Regions from separate parts of the Brevibacterium ammoniilyticum genome, predicted to be linked through region 1. Evidence: predicted binding sites of a transcription regulator. Region 1 holds the regulator's gene; each other region holds the start of a gene.
The links. The regulator HspR, encoded in region 1, represses chaperone genes until heat shock. The targets are predictions, from matches to a motif close to AAGTTGAGTCNNNNNGACTCAACTT.

Region 1 (7,684 bases):
GCGCATCGTCGTAGGCGACGATCCGGACGAGGTCGACGGCGGGAATCCCGGCGGCCGCGGCGATCGCGCCGAGCACGACAGGTCGTGGAGTCCCCCGCCTCGGAAGCACGCCGGCCAGGCCGGGCCACAGTGCCACGGCCACGCGGCGCAGGCCCGCCCCGAGCACCTCGGCGATCTCCCGCAGTGCCGGGCTGGGGGTGCGCGCCGCCCATTCGGCGGTCACCGTCGTGAGCACAGCGGCGGGATCGGCGCAGGCTTCCTCGGCGCCGGCGGCATCCTCAGCCACCAGAACATGCCGGGTGACGACGGCGGCACCGGCTTCGACGCGGACGACGGTGCGCATTCGGGCACGCATGTAGGCGGCCACCTCGGCGGGGGTCAGTCCATTGCGCAGGCCGGCTTCGACGCTGTTCGACGACACGTGCGCCCCGGCCGGCAGGCGGGCATCGGCGAGGAGCAGCATCAGGGTCGCCGAGGCGGCCCCCGGCACGGTGGCATCGACCGTTCCCGGGGAGACCGTTCCCGAGGCGGCCCCGGGCACCAGCGCACCCATCGTTCCCCGGCCTGTCGTTCCCGCGCTCATCGGTCGGCTCCCCATCAGAACATCTGGTAGAGCTGGGCGAGCGGGAGGACGGTGGCGGGGGCGGCGGTGACGGGCTCGCCGTCGATGGCGATCGCGAACGTGTCGGGCTCGATGTCGATGGCCGGCCGGGCGTCGTTGTTGCGCATGTCCGCCTTGCCCACCGACCGCGTCGGACGCACGGCCAGCAGCTCCCGTCGCAGGCCGAGCCGATCCCGCAGCCCGTCCTCGACTGCGGCTGGGGAGACGAACGAGACCGATCGCTGCGCGCCGATCGCCTCGCCGAACGCGGGTCGCATGAGCACCGGCTGCGGTGTCGGGATCGAGGCGTTCGGGTCGCCGAGGCCCGCCCACGCGATCGTCCCGCCCTTGATGACGAGGTCCGGTCGCACCCCGAAGAAGCGCGGATCCCACAGCGTCAGGTCGGCCATCTTCCCGGCCTCGACGGACCCCACGTGCTCGTCGATGCCATGCGCGATCGCGGGATTGATCGTGTACTTCGCCACGTAGCGGCGTGCCCGTTCGTTGTCCGCAGGCAGGTTCTCGCCGAGGCGGCCGCGGCGGTGCTTCATCGTGTGGGCGACCTGCCAGGTGCGGGTGATGACCTCGCCGATGCGGCCCATCGCCTGTGCGTCCGAGGACGTGATCGACAGCGCGCCGAGGTCGTGGAGGATGTCCTCGGCAGCGATGGTCGTCGCCCGGATCCGGGATTCGGCGAAGGCGAGGTCCTCGGGCACGCTCGGGTTGAGGTGGTGGCACACCATGAGCATGTCGAGGTGTTCGGCGACGGTGTTGACCGTGTGCGGCAGGGTGGGGTTCGTCGATCCGGGGATGATGTTCTCCAGAGCCGCGATCGAGAGGATGTCCGGGGCGTGGCCGCCGCCGGCGCCTTCGACGTGAAACGCGTGGATGCTGCGTCCGTCGATCGCGGCGATCGTCGATTCGACAAAACCGGACTCGTTGAGCGAGTCCGAGTGGAGGGCGACCTGGAGGCCGTGCTCGTCGGCGGCGCGCAGGGCGGCGTCGATCGCGGCGGGAGTCGCGCCCCAATCCTCGTGGATCTTGTAGCCGGCGGCACCACCGAGGGCCTGTTCGGCGAGGCCGTCCGCGGAGACCGTGTTGCCCTTCCCGAGCAGGAGCACGTTGACCGGCACATCGTCGAGGGCGGCGAGCATCGTGCCCAGATTCCAGGCGCCCGGGGTCACCGTCGTCGCCTTGCTGCCCTCCGAGGGACCGGTGCCACCGCCGATGACAGTGGTAATGCCGGTGGCGAGCGCCTCATGGATCTGGGAGGGCGAGAGGAAGTGGACGTGGGAGTCGATGCCGCCTGCGGTGAGGATCCGTCCTTCGCCGGAGATGACGTCGGTCGACGGTCCGATCCGCAGCGCCGGATCGACGCCGTCGGCGATGTCGTCGTTGCCGGCCCGTCCCAGGGCGGTGATCCTGCCGTCCCGAATGCCGACATCGGCGCGGACGACGCCCCACCAGTCGAGGACGATGACGTTGGTGATGACGGTGTCCGGTGCACCCTCGGCGCGGGTCGTCGTCCCCTGGAGCATCGACTCCCGGATCGACTTTCCGCCGCCGAAGACCGCTTCGTCCCCGCCGAAGGTCCGATCCTCCTCGATCTCGATCCACAGATCGGTGTCGCCGAGGCGGACCTGGTCACCCGTGGTCGGACCGTAGAGCGCGGCGTAGCGCTGGGCCGAGATCTCCGCCATCAACAGTCACCCGCCTCAGCGATGGGATCGTTGGCGGTGGGGTCAGCGACGCTGGTTGGGCCGGCAACGCTGGTGCGGTCGGCTGCGACGGTCGGGGCGGCAACCTCGGTGAGGTCATCGGCATTGCCGCCGGCATCGCCGCGGATCTGCAGTCCCGGGACGACCCTCCGCCCGCCGAGGCTGACGATCGGCACGGTGCGGGAGACTCCGGGTTCGAAGCGGACCGACGTCCCCGCGGGGACGTCGAGACGGAAGCCGTCGGTCTGCCGCCGATCGAAGGCGAGGGCGGCGTTGACGTCGGGAAGGTGGATGTGCGAACCGATCTGCACCGGGCGGTCGCCGGTGTTCTCGATCGTCACGGTCCCGGTCTCCCCCGCCGAGTCGCGGCGATTGAGCACTCGGGTTCCCTCGCGCACGCGCACCGCACCGGGCCCGTGGTCTCTCGTTCCTGCCATGGGCGTCCTCTCGGTCGGTTGGTTTCAGTCGTGTCTGTCTCGGTCGATCCATCGCGGCCGGCTGGCCGCGGTCAGCCGTCCCTGCTCAGTCGATGGGGTTGTGGATGGTGACGAGCTTGCGCCCGTCGGGGAAGGTCGCCTCGACCTGAACGTCGTGGAGCATGGCGGCGACATCGTCGAGGACGTCGTCCCGGCTGAGCACCTCCCTGCCTTCGACCATGAGCTCCTCGACTTTCGCGCCTTCCCGTGCCCGCTCGATCACCCACGTGCTCAGCAGCGCCACGGCTTCCGGGTGGTTGAGCGGCACTCCGCGTGACAGCCGGTCGCGGGCGATCATGCCGGCCACCGAGAGCAGCAGCTTCTCGGTGTCACCGGGGGTGAAGTGCATCAGCGCTCCCGGCCGGGGTCGGCGGACTCGCGCCCGACCTCGGCCCGCCCCCGCGTGACACTCGGCCGTGCCCCACCGGGGTCGGCAGGCAGGACATGTTCGCCGAGGCGGTCGGTTGAGAGCGCGAGCGAGCTGAGATAGAGCGGCTGCCCGTCCGGACCGGTCTTCGCCGAGGCGATCATGTCCGGACGCTCGAACTCCATCTCCGTCACGTGGCACCACAGAGTGACATCGGTGGGATTGCCGTGCTCGTCGAACATCGGCACATCGATGCCGTCGTCCCGGCGGCGCAGGTAGTACCGGCCCCGGGTGAGGATCGCCATGAGCGGGGTCGCGACGATCGCGATACCCACGGCGAAGAGCGGCGAGAACGGCTGCACGGCGGCACCGAACGCCCCGAAGTAGATGGCGATGGACACCCCTCCCGAGAGCAGGAGGGACACGACTCCGACGGGATTCCAGTCGTAGAGCATGCCCCGACGGAACTCCGGTGTCTTCGGCGAGAGACCGAGAACGTACTTGTTGATCGCAATGTCCGCGGCGACGACGCAGATCCACGACATCGCGAGGTTCGCGTAGAAGCTGAGGATCGCGTTGAGGAAGTCGAACATGTTCAGCTCCATGAGCGCGAGCGCGAAGAGCAGGTTGACGACGAGGAAGGTGATCCGTCCCGGATAGCGCTTGGTGATGCGCGTGTACGCGTTCGTCCAGGCCAGCGAACCCGAGTAGGCGTTGGTGACGTTGATCTTCACCTGCGAGATGACGACGAGAACGACGGCGAGCAGGAGGGCGAGCCACTGGGGCATCATCTGCTCGTAGGTGGCGAGCAGCTGCTGGACCGGTTCGGTCGCGAAGCTCGTCGCCCCGGGGACGTTGGCGATGAGGTAGACGGCGAGGAACATGCCGATGATCTGCTTCGTCGCCCCGAAGATCACCCAGCCGGGTCCGGCGAGGATGACGGCGGCCCACCAGCTGCGACGGTTGGCCGGGGTGCGCGGGGGCATGAAGCGCAGGTAGTCGATCTGCTCGGCGATCTGGGCGATGAGCGAGAGGCAGACGCCGGCTGCGAGCATCGCCGAGGCGAAGTTCGCGCTCTCCCCGTTCTCCCCCTGGTAGGCGAAGAAGGAGTTGACGGAGTCGGGCTGGAAGGCGATGAGGTAGCCGACGGGGACGACCATGAGGACGAGCCACAGGGGTGTCGTCGAGACCTGCAGCCGGGCGAGCGCCTTCATGCCGAAGATGACGAGCGGGAAGATGAGCACCGTGGACACGAGATAGCCGATGGGGCGTGGGAGTCCGAGACCGAGGTAGAGCCCTTGGGCCATGATCGAGCCCTCGAGGGCGAAGAAGATGAAGGTGAACGTTGCGAAGATGATGTTCGTGATCACCGAACCGTAGTAGCCGAATCCGGCCCCGCGGGTGATGAGATCGAGGTCGAGGTTGTAGCGCGCGGCGTAGAACGCGAGCGGCCAGCCGGTGAGGAAGATGATGATCGCGGCGGTGAGGATGCCGAGGATGCCGTTCGCCGTGCCGTGCGCGAGCCCGATGCTCGCACCGATCGAGAAGTCGGCGAGGTAGGCGATGCCGCCGAGTGCGCTCGTCGCGACCACGGCCGGCGCCCACGTGCGGTAGGACCGCGGTGCGAACCGCAGCGTGTAGTCCTCGAGACTCTCCTTCGCCGCGGCCTTCGCCTCATTGCTGCCGGCCGGCGGCGTGGCCGACCCGTCTGCGGTCACTGTCATGGTGGGCTCCTCGGTCGTCGTCCGGACTCAACATCGCCCATCCTGACAGCCGATTGTTTCGGTCCGTGACGGGCGAGTTTCGTCCATGTTTCGAGACCTGTATCTCACCTTGCAAACACTGCCGCCCGCCGAGGTGGAACGCCGCAGCCCTCGCGTCGAGCCGAGTGCGTGTGTGCCGCCGCCGAAAACAAGTCGAGCCCACTTGAGTCTGTGGGGCACAGTTCGTGAACTGTGCCCCACAGACTCAAGTGAGCTCAACCGAGAGTCGACCGCCAGTAGGCAACCGGCCGCCAACAGCCGGGCGACCACTATCAGGCAACCGGCCGCCCGCCAACTGCCGACCCGCTCACACCCTCCGGGCGCGGAAGTCGTCGTAGAGCACGACGGCGCCGGTCGGGGATTCGGCTTTGACCTTGGGGCGCCGGCCCCGGGCGATCGAGACGACATCGCCTCCGGAGCCGGCGGCGAACACGCGCGCATCGCGTTCGCGTTCCTCCGCCTGCGCGAGGACTTCCTCCTCGAGCTCCTGGTTCCGGTTCCTCAGTGCGTCGATCTGGTTCTGCATCTCCATGATCTTCTTGATCCCCACGAGGTTGACCCCCTCGTCCTGGGAGAGATGCTGGATCAGGCGCAGCTTCGCGATGTCGCGACCCGAATAGCGTCGGCCTTTGCCGGCCGTGCGCTGCGGGATGACAAGGCCCATCCTGTCGTACTGGCGCAGGGTCTGCGGGTGCATGCCCGCAAGCTCCGCCGCCACCGAGATGACGTAGAGGGCCGCGCTCTGAGAGAACTGCATACGAATGCGCCGCCTCAGCTCGTCTTGGCCCGATCGAGCAGGCCGGCCCGCGGATCCTCGTCCTCGGTCGCCGCCTTGTACGCCTCGACCGCTTCCTTGGCTTCCTTCGACAGGTTCTTCGGTGCGACGATCTCCACGGTCACGAGCAGATCGCCCGTGCCCTTCTTCGTCTGCACGCCCTTGCCGCGCACCCGCAGGGTCCTGCCCGAGGGCGTGCCCGCGGGGATCTTGACCTTGACGGGCTGACCGCCGAGCGTGGGCACCTTGACCTCGGCGCCGAGTGCCGCCTCGTCGAAGCTCACCGGCAGGTCGATGCGCAGGTTGTCGCCGTCCCGGGTGAACACCGGGTGCGGTTTGACGTTGACGGTGAGGATGACGTCTCCGGGCTCGCCGCCGTTCGGGCTGGCCTTGCCCTTGCCGGCCAGACGGATCTTCTGCCCGTCCTTGACCCCGATCGGGGTGCGCACCGTCAGCGGCTTGCCGTTGGGCATCTTCAGTTTGACCGAGGCGCCGTTGGCCGCCTCGGTGAAGCTGAGGTTCGTCGAGGACTTGATGTCCCCGCCCTTGACCGGAGGCGAATAGCCGCCGAAGCCACTGTCGCCGTAGCCGCCGTAGGAGGCACCGCCGCCGAATCCGCCCAGCAGATCGGCGAGGTCGGGCGGCACGTCTCCGTAGCCGCCGGATCCGCCGAAACCGCCGCCGGAGTACGTCGTCCGGGTCCGGGTGCGCCCGCCGCCTCCGAAGAGGTCGGAGAACACGTCGTCGAAGCCGCCTCCGCCACCGGCGCCGCCGGCGCCCGCGCTGAACCGGGCACCGCTGCCCATCGCGCGCACCTGGTCGTACTGCTCGCGCGACTCCTTGTTCGACAGCACCTGGTGGGCCTGTCCGATCTCCTTGAACTTGGCCTCCGCCTCGGCGTCGCCCGGATTCGCGTCCGGATGGTACTTCCGCGCGAGCTTGCGGTAGGCCTTCTTGATCTCGGAGTCCGTGGCGTCCTTGGAGACGCCGAGGGTCTTGTAGAAGTCCTTCTCGAACCAATCATTCTGAGGTCCGGTACTCATCTGGCACCTCCCTTCTTCCTTGTCCTGTTCTGCTCGCCGCTGCCTGCCGGCACCGGCTCTGTCATCGTTCTGCTCATCTGTCCACTCACAATCCGCAACCTCCGAAAGCTGTCCTCCCGGAGATTCCGGACCGTCGCCGAGGCGGCCGCCCCGCTCCCAGCGTCCGTGTCCGGACGCTGGGGCTGGGTGTCACCTCGGCGGGGTCGGGATGCTCAGTCCTCGGGCTGCTGCACGCCGACGCGGGCCGCGCGGATGATGCGATCACCCATGCGGTAGCCCGGCTGCATGACCATGAAGACCGTCGGCACCTCGACATCGTTCGACGGCTGCTGCATGAGAGCCTCATGCAGGCGAGGGTCGAACTCGTCGCCGACGGCGCCGTACTGTTCGACGCCGACCTTGGCCAGGGCGTCGAGCAGCTTGTTCACGTGGGCCTCGAAGGGCCCGGTCACGTCGCCGTTCTCCTGCGCCAGACGCACCTCGTCGAGGACGGGGACCAGGGCCTCGACGGCCTTGATCGTTCCGCCCGCGGCTGCCCGCTCGCGTTCGCGGTCGGCACGCATGCGGTAGGCAGCGTACTCCGCGTTGATCCGCTTGAGATCGGCGAGGTGGGCGGCTGCCTCCGACCCGGGCGCGGGCTCGGCCGCACCCGGCTCGGTGGCCGCCTCGGTGTCGTCCAGCGTGGAGGCATCGGCCGGGATGTCGACACCGAGGTCGCTGGCGTCGGCCAGCACCTCCTCGGTGTCGGCGCCTTCACCGGCCCCCGCGGCCGACTGGGCGTCGGCCTCGGGACGAAGCTCACCGGTGTCGGGGTCGACCCGGCGCTTGTCATGGAAGGTGAAGCGCGGCTCCTCGGACGACGGATCGTTGCCCTCGGTCGTCATTACTTCTTCTCCCCGTCCTCATCATCGTCGACGACCTCGGCATCGACGACATCGTCG
Region 2 (7,684 bases), on a different contig from region 1:
CGCTCACGCCTGAACGACGACCTCCCCGAGGTCTCGCCCGAAGTCTCCCGCTTCCGCGGTCCCACCTCGGCGAGCCCACCTCGGTGATCCCATCTCTGCGATGACCCTTCGTCGATGATCCTTCGTCGTTCTCAGGCGGCTCGAGCGCACCGCTGCGCTCCCACCCGAACCTGCGAAGGACACCACCATGAACATCTACGAATTCCCGCCCATCCGCCTCCTCCTCGACGGCGCCTACTGGCTCGTCACCACGCTCAGCGATCTCCTCGAACCCCTTGCAGGAGCCAACGGTGCGGCGCTGGCGGTCATCGTGCTCACGATCGCCGTGCGCTGCCTGCTCATCCCCGTCGGCCTCTCCCAGGTGCGGGCGGGGATCACGCGCCGACGGCTGGCCCCGAAGATCACCGAACTCCAGGCCAAGCACAAGTCCGATCCGCAGCGGATGCAGGAGAAGCTCATGGAGCTCTACCGGGAGGAGAAGGCCTCCCCGTTCGCCGGCTGCCTGCCGGTGCTCGCGCAGACGCCCGTGCTCATGGCCGTCTACGGGCTCTTCGTCCAGGCGACGATCGGCGGGGCGCCCAATGAGCTGCTCGGCCACACCCTCTTCGGCATCCCGCTGAGCTCGAGCCTCGTCGGCCTCATCGGCTCGGGCGGACTGACCTGGGTCTCAGGCCTGCTCTTCGCCGTCCTCATCGTCCTCATCGGCACGGTCGCCGCCCTCTCCCGCCACCTCCTCACTCCGCCTCTGCCGGAGGCGGCACCGACCGCCTCGGCGACGGGGACCCCGGCCGGCACGGGAACACACGCCGGTCAGGGGACGGCACCGGGGATGCCCGACCTCAGCGGGATGACGAAGATCCTCAGCTTCATGCCCTTCATCACCGCCGTCATCGCGGCCTTCGTCCCGCTCGCCGCGACCCTCTACCTCATGACGACGACCACGTGGACGCTGTGCGAGAGGCTCGTCATCAACCGTGCCCTCAGCGTCGATCACACGGGGGCGCCGCGGGTGAACGAGAGCTGAACGCACCGATTCAGCCGCGATCCACCCGGCGGCCATCTGCCGCGCGTCCGGCTCCCCTAGCCTCACTCCCATGGTCAACAGACGCGCACTCATCACCACTGCAGGCATCGGAGCGCTCGGCGCCACCCTCGCGGCCGGCCCGGCGGCCGCGAAGCCCGGAAACGGGAAGGCGAAGGGCAAGGACAAAGGGAACGGGTCGGTGACGCGCTTCAACGTCATCTCCGACATCCAGGGCGATCTCAACGACCTCGGCGTCGCCCTCGAGGACATGCGCACGACCAACCGGGCCAGCGCCGGTCTCGCGATCGCCGGCGACATCACCCCGCGCGGCTACGACTTCGAATACGCCGAGGTGACGAAGCGGATGGACAAGCACGCCCACCCCTCGACGGTGGCGTGGGCGATCGGCAACCACGAGTTCTACGTCCCGAAGTACAAGGACCCGAACACCCTGGCCCAGGACACGTGGCCCAACGGGGTCGTCGAGGACTCGCTGTTCAAGTCCTTCTACAACTTCGCCGGCCGGAACACGATCTACGAGGAGTTCAGCTTCGGCGGCGTCCCCGTGCTCACGATCGGCACCGAACGCTATATGCGCTACTACGACGAGAAGCGCTGGGACGAAGTGTGGATGAGCGAGAAGCAGTTCACATGGCTGGCCGACCGGATCGCCTACTGGGACCGGCGGAACAAGCCGATCATGGTCATCACCCACCACCCGCTGCCGAACACGGTCTCCGGGACGAGGAACAAGCTCTACCTCTCCGACTACATGCAGGCCGATCGACTGCTCGAGGTGCTCGCGCCGTACCGAAACGTGTTCCTCTTCTGCGGTCACACGCACTGGGACCTCGAGCTCTCCGACTGGTACACGCGCCGGGTCGTGCCCGCCTCGGGCAACCTCGTCGGCTTCAACGTCTTCAACACCGGCGCCATCGAGACCGGCTACACGGACAACGGCCAGGGCGGCGAGAAGACCGTGCCCGGCGGGTTCAACCAGGGTCTGCAGGTCGAGGTCGCCTCCGATTCGGTGACCGTGAAGGCCCGCGACTTCGGCCGGAAGGCGTGGATGAAGGAGATCACCGTCCCGCTCGTGTGAGACGACGGGGTGGCGCGGGGTGCCGCGGGGTGCCGCGGTGGGCAGCGCCGGCAACAGCACGGTGTTCCGACCCCAGCACGGCACATGTACCGTGCTGGGGTCGGAACACCGTGCTCGTATTTCGCGAGGAGTCGGTTCACCGCGTTGGTGTCGGATCTCCGAGCTGGTGTCGGCTAACCGCGTTGGTGTCGGATCGTCGTGCTGGTCCGCGTCCCTGAGCAGCCGCTCGCGCCCGCAGACAGCCACACTCGTCCCCGGACAGCACAGTGCCCGGGTCGGAGATGATCTCCCACCCGGGCACTGGCCCGTGCAGTCACACACGTTCTGCAGCCGCGCTCAAGCAGCCGCGCTCAAGCGGCAGCGCTCAGTTCACGCGCCCACGGAGTCCGCACTCACGCGGCCAGCGGCGCGCTCTCTCGCGCGGTGACGGCGAGCTGACCGTCGACGACGGTGACGTCGACGACTCCGCCCTCGCCGACCGCCTCGGTGACGAGGATGTCAGCGATCCGGTCGTCGAGCTCGCGCTGGATGACACGGCGCAGTGGACGGGCACCGAACTCGGGTTCGTAGCCCGCCTCGGCGAGCCAGTCCATAGCCTCCTCGGTGACGTCGAGGGCGATGCCCTGACGGCCCAGGCGCTCGATCGAGAGTTCGAGCTGGAGCCCGACGATCTCCCGCAGCTGGACGCGGTCGAGGCGGGTGAACATCACGGTCTCGTCGATCCGGTTGAGGAACTCGGGACGCATGACCTCCTTGAGCCTGCCCATCACCTTCGCCCGCAGGTCACGGTCGGTGACCGTGGCATCCGCCGAGGTGAAGCCCAGCGGGGTGCTCTGGCCGATGAACTCGGACCCGAGGTTCGAGGTCATGATGATGACCGTGTTGCGGAAGTCGACCGTCCGGCCCTGACCGTCGGTGAGCCGACCGTCGTCGAGGACCTGGAGGAGCAGGTTGAACGCATCCGGGTGCGCCTTCTCGACCTCGTCGAGGAGGATGACCGCATACGGCCGCCTGCGGACCTGCTCGGTGAGCTGGCCGGCCTCGTCGTAGCCGACGTACCCGGGAGGGGCGCCGACGAGACGGGACACGGTGTGCCGTTCCCCGAACTCGCTCATGTCGAACCGGATCATCGCCGACTCGTCGTCGAAGAGGGTCGCGGCGAGCGCCTTCGCCAGCTCCGTCTTGCCCACGCCCGTGGGGCCGAGGAAGAGGAAGCTGCCGATGGGCCTGGCCGGGTCGCCCATTCCGGTCTGGGACCGGCGGATGGCCTTCGACACCGCGGTCACGGCGTCGTCCTGACCGACGACGCGCCCGTGGAGCATGTCCTCGAGCCCGGCGAGGCGGATCTTCGTCTCCTGCGTCATGCTCGACGCCGGGATGCCGGTGGCCCGGGAGACGACCTGAGCGATCTGCTCGGCATCGACGACGCCGTCACCGTCCTCCGCCGAGGCGGTCGTTGAGTTCAGGACCTCCTCGAGTCGGTCGGTGAGGCGGGAGATCTCGTCGCGGATCTCTCCTGCCCGTTCGAAGTTCTCCGCGGCGATCGCCGAGTTCTTCTCCGCTTCGAGCTCGCCGAGTTCGGCGCGCATCGCCGCCGTGTCGACGACGGGTCCGCGGCGCAGGGAGAGCCGGGCACCGGCCTGGTCGATGAGGTCGATCGCCTTGTCCGGCAGGAACCGGTCGGTGATGTAGCGGTGCGAGAGTTCGACGGCGGCGCGGATCGCCTCGGCGTCGTAGGTGACGCCGTGGTGTTCGGCATAGCGACCGGAGAGGCCGTCGAGGATCGTCACGGCGTCCTCGATGCTCGGCTCCCCGACCATGACCGGCTGGAAGCGCCTGGCCAGAGCCGAGTCCTTCTCGATCGTGCGGAACTCGCGCAGAGTCGTCGCGCCGAGGAGGTGGAGATCTCCGCGGGCGAGCCTCGGCTTGAGGATGTTGCCGGCATCCATCGAGTTCGATTCGCCGTTGCCGCCGGCGCCCACGAGGGTGTGGAGCTCGTCGACGAAGACGATGGTGTCCCCGTCCTCGGCGATCTCGTCGAGGGTCGACGTCAGCCTCTCCTCGAAGTCACCGCGGTAGCGGGTGCCGGCGAGCATGCCGGGCATGTCGAGGGAGACGACGCGCTTGCCGCGCAGCTGCGCGGGGATCTCGCCCGATTCGATGGCCTGGGCGAGGCCTTCGGCGATGGCGGTCTTGCCGACGCCGGCCTCACCGATGAGCACGGGGTTGTTCTTCGTCCGGCGGGCGAGGATCTCGATGGTCTCCTCGATCTCGTCGCCGCGGCCGATGACCGGGTCGAGCCGCCCTTCTGCGGCGAGCGCGGTGAGGTCCGTGCCGAACTTCTCGAGCATCGTCTCCTCACCTCCCGTCTCGGTCTCGGCACCCTGGTTCTGCTTGGCCTCGGCCTGTGCGCCGGCCTGCAGGGTGGCCTGCGTGACGCCGGCCTGAGCGAGGATCCGCCCGGCGGGCATCTCCTGGTTGAGGACGAAGGCGAAGAAGACGTGTTCGGGGTCGATGTAGGTCGATCCGAAGGCGCGCGCCACCTGGTAGGCGTCGAGCAGGGCCTTCTGGGCGGCGCCGGTCAGCGTGGGGGCACCGTCGCCGGTGCGCGCAGGAGCGGCCTGCGGGAGCCGTTCGTCGATCGCGTGCACGATCGCCTCGGGGTCGGCGCCCATCTGGCGCAGTGAGGCCGCGCCGTGTTCGGATTCGACCATGACGCGCAGCAGGTGGAGCGCGTCGACCTCTTCCTGGCCGCGTCCGCGCGAATAGTCGGCAGCGCCGTCGACGAGGTCCCGCGTGCGCTTGGTGAGCAGACGGTTGATGTCGACGGAACGTCCCTGCCGTGGAGTGTTCTGACCCTGCAGGTAGCGGGCGAGGAACTCGTCGAACGAGCCCTCGCCGCCGCCGGAAGGTCCGAAGAAGTTAGCCAAAGTGACCTCCTCTTGAAAGTTGAGTCAGGGTGACTCAGTTAAGTCCTTTGACCCAATCAACGAGAATCACTTCGGGGTTATTCCCCGCTCGAATCCGAGCGTGAGCGAGGTCTCCGCAGGCTCCTCCGCGACGGCAGCTCACCGGTCCCGGCGGGCCTGCCGGTCGCGGGCGCGGGCGCTGCGCGGACCGACCGGGCGGGTGCCGACGGCCTTCGCGAGGCCGAGCGGCGGAGTGCCGACGTACATCGACTCGGCCCCGTCGACGGGGAAGGTCTCGTGCCAGACGCCGACGGCGTTCGGTGCCGAGCGGGCCCGTTTGTTGAAGGCCGTCCACGCCGGTCGGTGCTTCGCCGCCGGGTCGGCGGCGTAGGCGTAGAGCTTCTCGAGCGAGTCCCAGTACTGGACGAGCCAGGGCCCACGTGGGTCGAACACGAGTCGGTAGCCGCGCATTCCCGAGTCCGGATCCGCGGAGAGCTCGGCGAGCATCCGCGGCATCGCGGTGAAGACCGGCACCCAGAGGTCCGGGCGCCACCACTGCCGGATCCGCATGCCGATGATGAAGACGACGAGTTCGCCGTCGTAGTCGTGGGTGAGCTTCTCCGGCCCGACGTTCGAGCCCTGCTGCATGGTCGCTTTGGTCGTCATCGCCTTCTCCTGACATACTGGATACCTGAACTCTCCAATATTGGATACCTTCACTTTCCAATATGGCGGGCGATTCTGTCAAGGGGCGAATTCCACGGACAGTCGCAGCCCGTGACCGGTCGACGAAACGAGGTCCGCATGCGCATCTCCGAGCTCTCGCGTCGCACCGACGTTCCGGTGGCGACGATCAAGTACTACCTGCGCGAAGGACTCCTGCCACCCGGCGAGCGGACCTCGGCGACGCAGGCGGTCTACTCCGAGGCGCACGTCGACCGGCTCGAGCTCATCCGTGCGCTCCTCGGCCCGGCGAGGCTCTCGGTCGAGGCGGCGGGGCGCGTACTCAGGGTCATCGACGATCCGCCGGAGACGTTCCTCGACGTGCTCGGTGCTGCGCAGACGGCGACGGCCCCGACGGGTGCATCCGGCACGGCCTCCGACGAGGACCCGGACCTCGGCCCTGCCCGAGAGCTCGTCGCCGAACTCGGCTGGACGGTCGATCCGGGCAGCGTCGAACTCACTCAGCTCGCGAGCGCTCTACGCGCGGTCGAGGCCGGTGGCATCGATGTCGTCGACGGCGGATTGGCGCGCTACGGGCGTACGGTCCATGATCTCGCCCAGGCGGAGGTCGCGACCGTGCCGACCGACGAGATCTCCCGAGCCGTCCGCCAGTCGGTCCTCGGCACGGTCCTTCTCGAACCGGTGCTGCTGTCTCTGCGCCGGCTGGCCCAGCAGGACGTCGCGGGCCGCCTCTTCACCGACGCGGAACACCCGGACCGGGCGGACTGACCGCCCAGCAGGCTGCCCCTGAAACGGTCCGGCTGGCAGTTCGACGAACGAGCTACCCCTTCGACGGCCACCCGTTGGGTGTGCAGCCCTGGAGACCCTTCGTCTGCTGCTGCATGAGCGGAGCGGTCTTGCCCTTGCCCGGGCATGACTTGTGTCCGTGGCCGAGCGCATGCCCGACCTCGTGGTTGATGAGGTACTGCCGGTACTGCGTGAGGTCGTCGAACTCCTTCGTCGCACTCACCCAGCGTTTGGCGTTGAGGATGACGTTGGGTCCGTTGCGGCACGAGAGCTTGCCCAGGGTCTTCAGCGGCAGGCACATCTCGTCGACGGTGTTCGGGCTCGCGATGCTGATCATCGCGTCCTGGCCCTTGTCGACGAGTTCGATCGAGACGCCGTCCATGTCCTGCCAGCCACGCTTGTCCTGGAGGGTGTCGATGACGAAGGCGGCCGCCTCGTCGACGTCGATGGGCAGGTTGTCCTCGACACGCAGGGCGACCTTGAACGACCGGCCTCCTTCGCGATTGGGTCCGACCTCCTCGGCGGGCCGATTCCACGACCCGCTGCCCTTCATGTCGATGTCATCTTCGCTGACATCCTCCCCGCCGCCGGACGACTCGGTCGGCTTCTCGGTCGGTTCGCGGGGTTCGGTGACCGCGGGGGCCGCGATCGTCTCGACGACCTGCGGGGTCCTGCGGGTCTCCGTCGGTTCTTCGGCGGGCGCGCAGGCGCTCACGGCGGTGAGGAGGACTGCAACGGCCATCGCCGAGGCGGCACGGCCGATCCGTGCAGAGCGCGGACCGTTCTCTGTGACAGGGAGGGGCGGAATCACACCTGCGAGTCTAACCGCGAGGCCCGCTCCTCCGCGGGACCTCAAGGTGAATACCGCTCAGAAGGCGAGTTCCCCGCCCGGACCCCGCAGACGAGCACGCAGTCGGAACTCAGGTCCGGCCACCACCTCGGTGTCGGAGGCTCCGAGCACCTCAAGGGCGAAACGAGTGCGATCGGGTTCGGGCGATTCGATGGCGAAGCCGAGCAGTTCAAGGCTCGGCAGCTCACCCTCGGCGGGATGCCGCGAGAGCCCCCAGTCGATGAGGAACGGCTGTGTGCCCTCGCCCGGCAGGGGCGCCCGGGAGGTCAGCTGCCACTCGAGCAGCTCACCGTCGGCGGTCTCGCGGGACATGTCGCGGACCTCGCCGACAT
Region 3 (7,684 bases), on a different contig from region 1:
CCCGCACCCCACGGGGTGCCGTCGACCGCAGTGCCGTGGAGGAGGGCGAAGGTCAGGGCCTGCCCCATGAGGGTCAGGGACGCGTTGCCCCCGGCCAGCAGCTGATCGGCGGGCACCTTGAGCAGGGGGGAGAAGAGCTCCCGGAGTTCGATGATTCCGTCGATGCCGCCATAGTTGCGGGCGTCGACCCCGCTCGGTGTGCGCGCATCGTCCCCGGTGACCAGGCCGAGCAGCGCATCGGAGAGATCGAGCTGCTCACTGCCGGGTTTGCCGCGCGTGATGTCGAGGTCCAGTCCGCGGGAGGCGAACTCCTCGTACGCACGTGAGGCCTGCTCGAGCTCGGACTCGAGATCGGGGGTTGAGGTCATCGATGCTCCTTCTCGCCGAGGTGTCGGCGGTGGTCTCTGCCGGTCCTCCCATCCTAGTCACAACGGGGGAGCGCGACCGCTAGAGTGGGATGCCGAGACAGGCCCGCAGAACGCGGGTGGATGAGCAGGGGAGTGAAGCCGCATGGTCAGACCGCGGGCTCGGGCCGTCCACGGGACGAACTTCTCCCGTGAGGCCCATCGCTACGATGCGGTGCGCCCTGGCTACCCGCAGGCCGCCCTCGACCTCCTCGGCTGGGAGTGGTCCGAGCTGCGTGTCTGCGACCTAGGAGCGGGCACGGGGATCCTCTCGGCGCAGCTGCTCGACCTCGGTGCCGAGGTGGTCGCCGTCGATCCCGACGGACCCGCCCTGTCCCGCAACCCCGCACCGTATCGGCTCGGCACCGCCGAGGACACGGGTCTTGCCGCCGGCAGCGTCGACGTCGTCACGGTCGCTCAGGCCTGGCACTGGTTCGACGAGGCGGCGGCTGCCGAGGAGATCGCCCGCATTCTGCGGCCCGGAGGTCGCCTGGTCATCCTCATCAATCAGCTCGACGTCCGCGTCGACTGGGTGCTGCGGCTGAGCCGGATCATGCACGCCGGCGATGTCTACCGTCCCGCCTACGTGCCCGCACCCGCCGGATTCGCGCTGCGGGAGAGGGCGGTCGTCGACTTCGCGACCCCGCTCGACGTCGACGGCATCGTCGACCTCGCGCGCACGCGTTCGTACTGGCTGCGGTCGGACGAGACGATCAGGGAGCGCGTCGAGACCAATCTGCGCGGCTACCTCAGCGAGGAGCACCCGATCTCGGGCACCGTCGACCTGCCCTACATGTGCCTGGCCTACGTCCTCGACAGGCTCTGAGCCGTGGGCCCGCGGACATGCGAAGCGGGGCCGCACATCGTGCGGCCCCGCCGGGCATCCGGAGACGGGGGACTCAGTCGGTCCGCTCCTCGGTCTCGATGACCTCGGTCGATTCGACGACCTCGGTCTCCTTCGGGGCCTGGTGGTTGACGTTGATCTTGCGGGGACGGGCCTCCTCGGCGACGGGGATCGTCAGCGTGAGCACGCCGTCCTGATAGTCGGCGCTGATCCGGTCGAGGGCCACGCGGTTGCCCAGGGTGAGCTGACGGGCGTAAGTGCCGGTCGTGCGCTCACGGGTCAGCCACTTGACGTCCTTCTCACCCACCGGCGAGGTGCGCTGAGCACGCACGGTCAGGGTCCGATCCTCGACATCGACGTCGATGCTCGCCGGGTCGACCCCGGGCATGTCGATCTGGGCGACGAAGACCTCGCCGTCGCGGTAGAGGTCCATCGGCAGGGTCGTCGAGTTCGGATTCCGGGTGACCTCGGTGAAGAAGCGGTCGAGATCGCGGATCGGGTCGAAGCGAGTGGCCATGAGCATCCTTTCTCAGAGAGTCTGTACATTGAGTCAAACACACTCAACTTTGAAATCATTCCGCACACAGGGAACTCCCACCGAATGCGAAACGGCCGGCCCCCGAAGCGGGGACCGGCCGTGGACTCAGGAGCTCACTCGCTCTCGGCGGTGATGTCCGGGTGGCGCGAACCGAGCGCATTGTCGATCGAGAGCAGACCCGAACCGCTGTCGCCGACGATCTCGAGGCGGCCGATGATCTCCGAGATGCTCGCCTCCTCCTCGACCTGCTCGTCGATGAACCAGTTGAGCAGCGGGAGGACGTCGATGTCGCCCTCGGTCTGAGCGGTGCGGTAGATGTTGCGGATCGACTCGGAGACCTTCTCCTCATGGGCGAGGGCGGCCTTGAAGAAGTCGAGAGGACGCGATCCCGAGACCTTCGGGGCAGCGATGTCGCCGATCTGCGGGGCGAATCCGCGGTCGACGCAGTGCTGGATGAACTTGGCCGCGTGGACCTGCTCCTCCTCCGACTGCGCACGCATCCACCGGGTCATGCCGGGCAGATCCTGATCGTCGAGCTGGATCGACATCTGGAGGTAGACCATCGAGGCCTCGAGCTCGAGCGTGACCTGCTCGCCGAGGACCTTCTGCATTGCGGGGCTCATGTGCATGTGCGACTCCTAATGACTGCGGCCGGCGACGGGATGCCGCCTGCTTCAAGACTAGCCTGACACCATTTCTGGAATCATTCCAGTGTGGGAAGGCTCGGCAAACAGTGCTGAGGCAAGCCGAACCTCGCTGCGCGCCCCGCACGGGCCGTTCTCATTCCCCTCCGACGGACACGGCCGGGATGTCGGGGTGGCGCTGCGCCACCAGAGTCGCCTGTTCGAAGGCGTGGGCGACCTCGAGGAGGCGGACGTCATCACCGGGCCGGGCGACGAGCTGGACGCCGACCGGCAGTCCCGAGGCCGAGAAGCCGGCGGGCACGGAGATCGCCGGACACCCGGTCGCCGAGATCAGGCACAGCGCCCGCATCCAGTCGAGGTAGGTCTCCATGGGCACCCCGTCGATCTCCGTGGGGTATTCGATGCCGATGTCGAACGGCAGCACCTGGCAGGTCGTGAGGACGAGGACGTCGTGGTCTGCGAAGAACGCGTCGACCTCCTCGCTCAACCGGGCCCGGGCGGACTCGGCGGAGACCACCTCGGCGCCGGTGAGCCGCAGTCCCTCCTCGATGTTCCACACGACGGAGTCCTTCATCCGCTCGCGGTCAGTCTCGAGCAGCGTTCCCCACGAACCGACGAAGTCGAGGGCGCGGCGGACGGTGAAGACCTCGTCGGCATCACGCAGGTCGGGGATCGTGTCATCGACGTCGGCGCCGAGATCGGCGAAGACGGCGGCGGTGTCGGCGACGATCGCGCGCACCTCGGGTTCGAGGGGGAGAAGACCTGCGAGGTCGGGGCTGAAGCCGATGCGGACCCCGGACAGGGACGGTTCGTCCTCGGCGCCGAGGCGGAAGACGGGCTGGTCGAAGACGGATCCGGGTTCGGGCAGCGAGGCGGGTGCGCCCGGTTCCGGGCCCGCGCCGACGCTCATGAGCAGGGCGACATCGGAGACCGTGCGGGCCATGAACCCGCTCTGGGCCAGCCAGGCGAACGGGTTGCCGGGGCGCGTGTGCGGGATCCGGCCGTTCGAGGGGCGGAAGCCGACGACGTTGTTGAACGAACCGGGGGAGCGCAGCGACCCACCCATGTCGGAACCGTCCCCGGAGGCCTGAATGCCTGCGGCGAGTGCCGCCCCGACCCCGCCGGAGGAGCCGGAGGCGGACTTCGTGAGGTCGTAGGGGTTGCGGGTGGTGCCGAAGACCGGGTTGAAGGTGTGGGAGCCGGCGGCGAACTCGGGGACGTTCGTCTTGCCCGAGGTGATCACCCCTGCCGCGCGCAGCCGCGCGATGATGAGCGCATCGGCCTCCGGCACCCGGTCGGCGAAGATCGGCGAGCCCCAGGTCGTGCGCATGCCCGCGGTGTCGTGGGTGTCCTTGTGCGTCATCGGCACCCCGTGGAGGGGTCCTCGCGCCGTGCCTGCGGCCAGTGCTTCGTCCGCGGCGGTCGCCTCGGCCATTGCCCGGTCGTCATCGCGGGTGACGACGGCATTGATCGCCGGGTTGACCTCGTCGATGCGGCGCAGCTGATCGGCAAGCGCCTCCCTGGCGGAGATCTCCTTCGCAGCGATCCGGGCAGCGAGCTCCCGGGTGCTCATCCAGCGCAGCTCGTCCATGCCGGTCACTTCCCGACCCGGCTGAGCACGGCGGTGAGCGCGGCCCGCAGACCGGTCTCCAGGGTCGTCGGCACGTCGTCGGGGGCGAAGTGCGGGGAGTGGTTGCCTGCCGGAGGTTCGTCCTCGTTGAGTCGCTCCGGGGAGTACCCGCCGAAGAACCAGTACACCGAGGGCACGCCGAGGGCATCGGCGAAGGCCCCGAAGTCCTCGCTGCCGGTCACGGCGGGCACGACGTGGACGTGTGCGGCACCGAGTTCCGCCTCGGCGGCGGTGACGAACGCGGCGGTCGCATCGGGATCGTTGTAGCAGCGGGGGAACGAGTGCATCTCCTCGATGAGGGGCTCCGGGGCTCCCGAGGCCTGCGCCTCGGCCTCCACGATCCGCCTCACCCGGTCGAGGACGGTGGCTCGGACGTCCTCGTCGAAGGTGCGGATGTTGAGGGTGAGAACCGCGGAATCGGGGATGATGTTCTCCTTGAGCCCGCCGTGGAAGGTCCCGACGGTGACGACGGCGGTGTCGCGGCCGGAGATCTCCCGGGAGACGACCGACTGCAGGCGGGTGATCATATAGGCGCCGAGGACGATCGGGTCGATCGCGTTCTCCGGTTGCGAGCCGTGCGCCTGCCTGCCGAGCACGGTGACCTTGAGGGAATCGGACATCGCCATCGCAGTGCCCGAGGAGACGTAGACGTCACCGGCCTGACCGGGCCAGACATGCTGACCGTAGACGACCTCGGGATTGACGACCTGGTCCCACAGTCCGTCGTCGAGCATGGCCTTCGCCCCGGCCGCGGTCTCCTCGCCGGGCTGGAAGAGGAGGACGACAGTGCCCGACCACGCATCGCGGTGCTCGGTGAGCGCCCGGGCGAGGTGGAGGCCGACGGTGATGTGGGTGTCGTGACCGCAGCCGTGCATGACCGCGGTCTCCGTGCCGTCGGGCAGCACGCCCTCGGCGGTCGAGGCGTAGTCGAGTCCGGTGTCCTCGGCGATCGGCAGACCGTCGGTGTCGGCGCGGTAGGCGACGACGGGACCCTCGCCGTTCTCGATCACGGCGACGACACCGGTGCCGCCGAAGGCCTGCGGCACGAGTCCGAGGTCGGAGAGGAAGTCCGCGATCGCCCGAGACGTCTCGATCTCCTGCATCGAGAGTTCGGGGGAACGGTGGAAGTCCTTGTAGTCGTCGACCGCCTCGGGCAGGGTGTCGGTGATCGCGGTGCGCAGTCGGGGGTTGAGCGACATGGTGTCCTTGTCTCTTCGGTGCGGGGTCTCTTCGCCTCGGTTGGGTGTCGGGGCGGGTCAGTTGATGCCGACGGCGTCGTCGCCGGATCGGGCGTCGGTGACCGCCTTGTTCCTCGTGAACCACGTGATGATGATCGTCACGATGACCACGATAGCGACGTCACCGGGGGCGAGGACGGGGACGACCGGAATGAGGACGAGGATGACGAGGGCTGCGACGGCGAGGGCGACGATCGTCGACTTCACCTGCTTCATCGAGACGATGAGCTGGACGGTGACGCCGCCGAGGATCGCCGGGAGGATGTAGAGCTGGGCGATGAGCGTGATGTTCTCGGGGATGATCGTCACCAGCCAGGTGCCGAGCACTCCGACGAAGAGGACCATGGAGAAGACGTGGATGAGGGCGGCCCCGCAGATCGCCATCGTCGCCGCGTACTCGCCCTTGCGGGTGCCCGGCTTCGCCCCGATCGTGTCCTGGGCGACGATCGCCGAGGGCAGGAGCTTGTTGGCGACGTTGCCGATCATGAACGCCTGGTACATGCCTGCCGGGCCGAGGATGGGGAAGTAGGTGAGGGGTTCGACGACGTAGAAGACGCCGTAGACGGCGAAGACCGCGAGGAAGGCGCCGAGGATGTCGCCGACGCTGATGTCGGCTTGCGCGACGAAGAGGAGGTAGAAGGGCACCGAGGTGGCGATGAGGAAGCCGGTGAAGAGCGTGATCGACCCCCACTTCGTCGTCGTGGCCTCGAAGGCCTCATGCGAGGGAGAGGTGATGATCGCAGGCATGGGTGCTCTCCTCAGCTCGGGGCGACGCCGAGACCGGCGTAGTGGGCGAAGTAGGCGGCGATGAGTCCGGCGAGCACGGAGATCCCCAGCGCCCATTCCTTCAGCCACGACTGGCGCAGGGTGTGGGCGAGGATGAGGCAGATCGACATGACCACCGCGGAGGCGGCGATCGCGATGATGTGGGTCGGCGATTTGGGGATCTCCCGGAACGTCAGGGCGGCGAAGGCCGCGAGCAGGGCGGCTCCGGGGATGATCGACATGAGCGCCGGGTTGACCTTCTCGAGCTTGTGGGAGCTGCGCTTGAAGATCGGGGTGAGGATGAGGGTCGAGAGCATCCAACCGGCACCCGAGAGGCTCATCGCCATGAGGGCGACGACGAAGACGCCGCGGGTGAACGTCTCATCGCCGAGGTTCGCGCCCATGGTCCCGGCCGCGATCGAGGCGGAGGCGACCTCGGTGGCGGCCGAGCCGATGAGGCCGACGCGGACGATGACCGGGGGAGTGCCGAAGAGGGGGAGGAGGGCGACGGCGACGAGGACCACGGCGAGCGAGGGTCCGATCGCTGCGACCCCGCCGGCGCGGAAGGCCGTCGTCACCTCGGCCTGGGTCATTCCGGCGGACTCGGCGTTCTTCCGCACCGCGTTCATGTAGATGAGCGACTGGATGACGACGACGCCCATGACGGCCATCGCGAGGATCCAGAGGACCGGGGCATTGGCCAGAGGCAGATAGTCGGCGGCGGCGCTTGCCGTGACCATGGAGGGCTCCTCACATCGGTGTGCTCGTGAGTGCAACATAGCGCGGAATCGCCAGGAAACCCACAGCTTTCGCTCAAGTTCCCAGCAGACGAGAACGGGTGGCCGGTGCGTGGACCGCGTGTGAGAATCAGGGCATGCTCGATCCCGTCATCGCCGTCCATCTCGACCGCGCCGAAGCGTGCTGGGCTGCGGCGCTCACGCTCACCACCGAGGACGACCTCGACTGTGCAAGCGGCTGCGCGGACTGGTCGAATCGGGAGCTGGTCAACCACCTGGTCGGCGGGGGAGCGCGCTATGCGATGCTCCTGCGTCAGGAGCCGCCCGCCGAGGTCGAGGCCACCCGCGGCCTCGACCACCTCGGCGAGGATCCGCTCGCAGCGTTCTGGGAGCTCGAACGGGAGTTCCGCACCGCTGCCGCGGCGGTCGACCTGTCGGTCCCGGTCAGCCACCGGATCGGTGCGCTGCCGGGAGACCAGCTCGTGCGGATGCGGATCCTCGAACTCGCCCTCCACGCCGCCGACCTGTCCCGCGGCACCGGGTATGCGTGGCCGATCGACGACGCGCTTGCGGAGTTCATGGCCGATGAGCTCGGGGATCTCATCGTCGCCCTCGGGGACACCGGCGGGTACCGGCCACCGAGGTTCGGACCCCAGGCGGGGGAGTCGGCGGCCGAGCGGGTGCTGCGCATCTCAGGACGCTGAGGCTCATTCACGCGGTTCCGCGGACGCGGTCGCGGTCCCGTTCGGGATCGGCGAAGACCAAGGTGAGCGCCGCACTTACGGCCGCGGCGATCCCGAGCACCTGGAAGGCCGTGGCATAGCCGAGGCCGGGGTCCGGGGCGGCGTCGACGATGAGTCCGGTGACGTACGGGCCGATGAGGC

Region 2: the regulator HspR is predicted to act here: its motif matches at 5,070-5,094, upstream of AAHA49_RS10695 (ATP-dependent Clp protease ATP-binding subunit).
Region 3: the regulator HspR is predicted to act here: its motif matches at 1,791-1,815, upstream of AAHA49_RS04910 (Hsp20/alpha crystallin family protein).

Annotation. Positions count from the first base shown of each region.
Region 1 covers NZ_BAABNP010000018.1:46,120-53,803, forward strand. Annotated here, with positions in the region: gene AAHA49_RS15970 (urease accessory UreF family protein) at 1-583, opposite strand, end outside; gene AAHA49_RS15975 (urease subunit alpha) at 598-2,301, opposite strand; gene ureB (urease subunit beta) at 2,301-2,756, opposite strand; gene AAHA49_RS15985 (urease subunit gamma) at 2,842-3,144, opposite strand; gene AAHA49_RS15990 (purine-cytosine permease family protein) at 3,144-4,886, opposite strand; gene AAHA49_RS15995 (heat shock protein transcriptional repressor HspR) at 5,233-5,682, opposite strand; gene AAHA49_RS16000 (DnaJ C-terminal domain-containing protein) at 5,697-6,743, opposite strand; gene AAHA49_RS16005 (nucleotide exchange factor GrpE) at 6,956-7,627, opposite strand; gene dnaK (molecular chaperone DnaK) at 7,627-7,684, opposite strand, start outside.
Region 2 covers NZ_BAABNP010000008.1:15,291-22,974, forward strand. Annotated here, with positions in the region: gene AAHA49_RS10680 (hypothetical protein) at 1-13, shown strand, start outside; gene AAHA49_RS10685 (YidC/Oxa1 family membrane protein insertase) at 188-1,024, shown strand; gene AAHA49_RS10690 (metallophosphoesterase family protein) at 1,095-2,123, shown strand; gene AAHA49_RS10695 (ATP-dependent Clp protease ATP-binding subunit) at 2,516-5,053, opposite strand; gene AAHA49_RS10700 (DUF4188 domain-containing protein) at 5,192-5,698, opposite strand; gene AAHA49_RS10705 (MerR family transcriptional regulator) at 5,837-6,484, shown strand; gene AAHA49_RS10710 (DUF3152 domain-containing protein) at 6,537-7,313, opposite strand; gene AAHA49_RS10715 (VOC family protein) at 7,371-7,684, opposite strand, start outside.
Region 3 covers NZ_BAABNP010000003.1:227,378-235,061, reverse strand. Annotated here, with positions in the region: gene AAHA49_RS04920 (aspartate aminotransferase type Ic) at 1-368, opposite strand, end outside; gene AAHA49_RS04915 (class I SAM-dependent methyltransferase) at 511-1,230, shown strand; gene AAHA49_RS04910 (Hsp20/alpha crystallin family protein) at 1,304-1,765, opposite strand; gene AAHA49_RS04905 (ferritin) at 1,900-2,415, opposite strand; gene AAHA49_RS04900 (amidase) at 2,567-4,021, opposite strand; gene AAHA49_RS04895 (amidohydrolase) at 4,027-5,259, opposite strand; gene AAHA49_RS04890 (hypothetical protein) at 5,317-6,045, opposite strand; gene AAHA49_RS04885 (DUF5058 family protein) at 6,057-6,803, opposite strand; gene AAHA49_RS04880 (maleylpyruvate isomerase family mycothiol-dependent enzyme) at 6,938-7,504, shown strand; gene AAHA49_RS04875 (MFS transporter) at 7,512-7,684, opposite strand, start outside.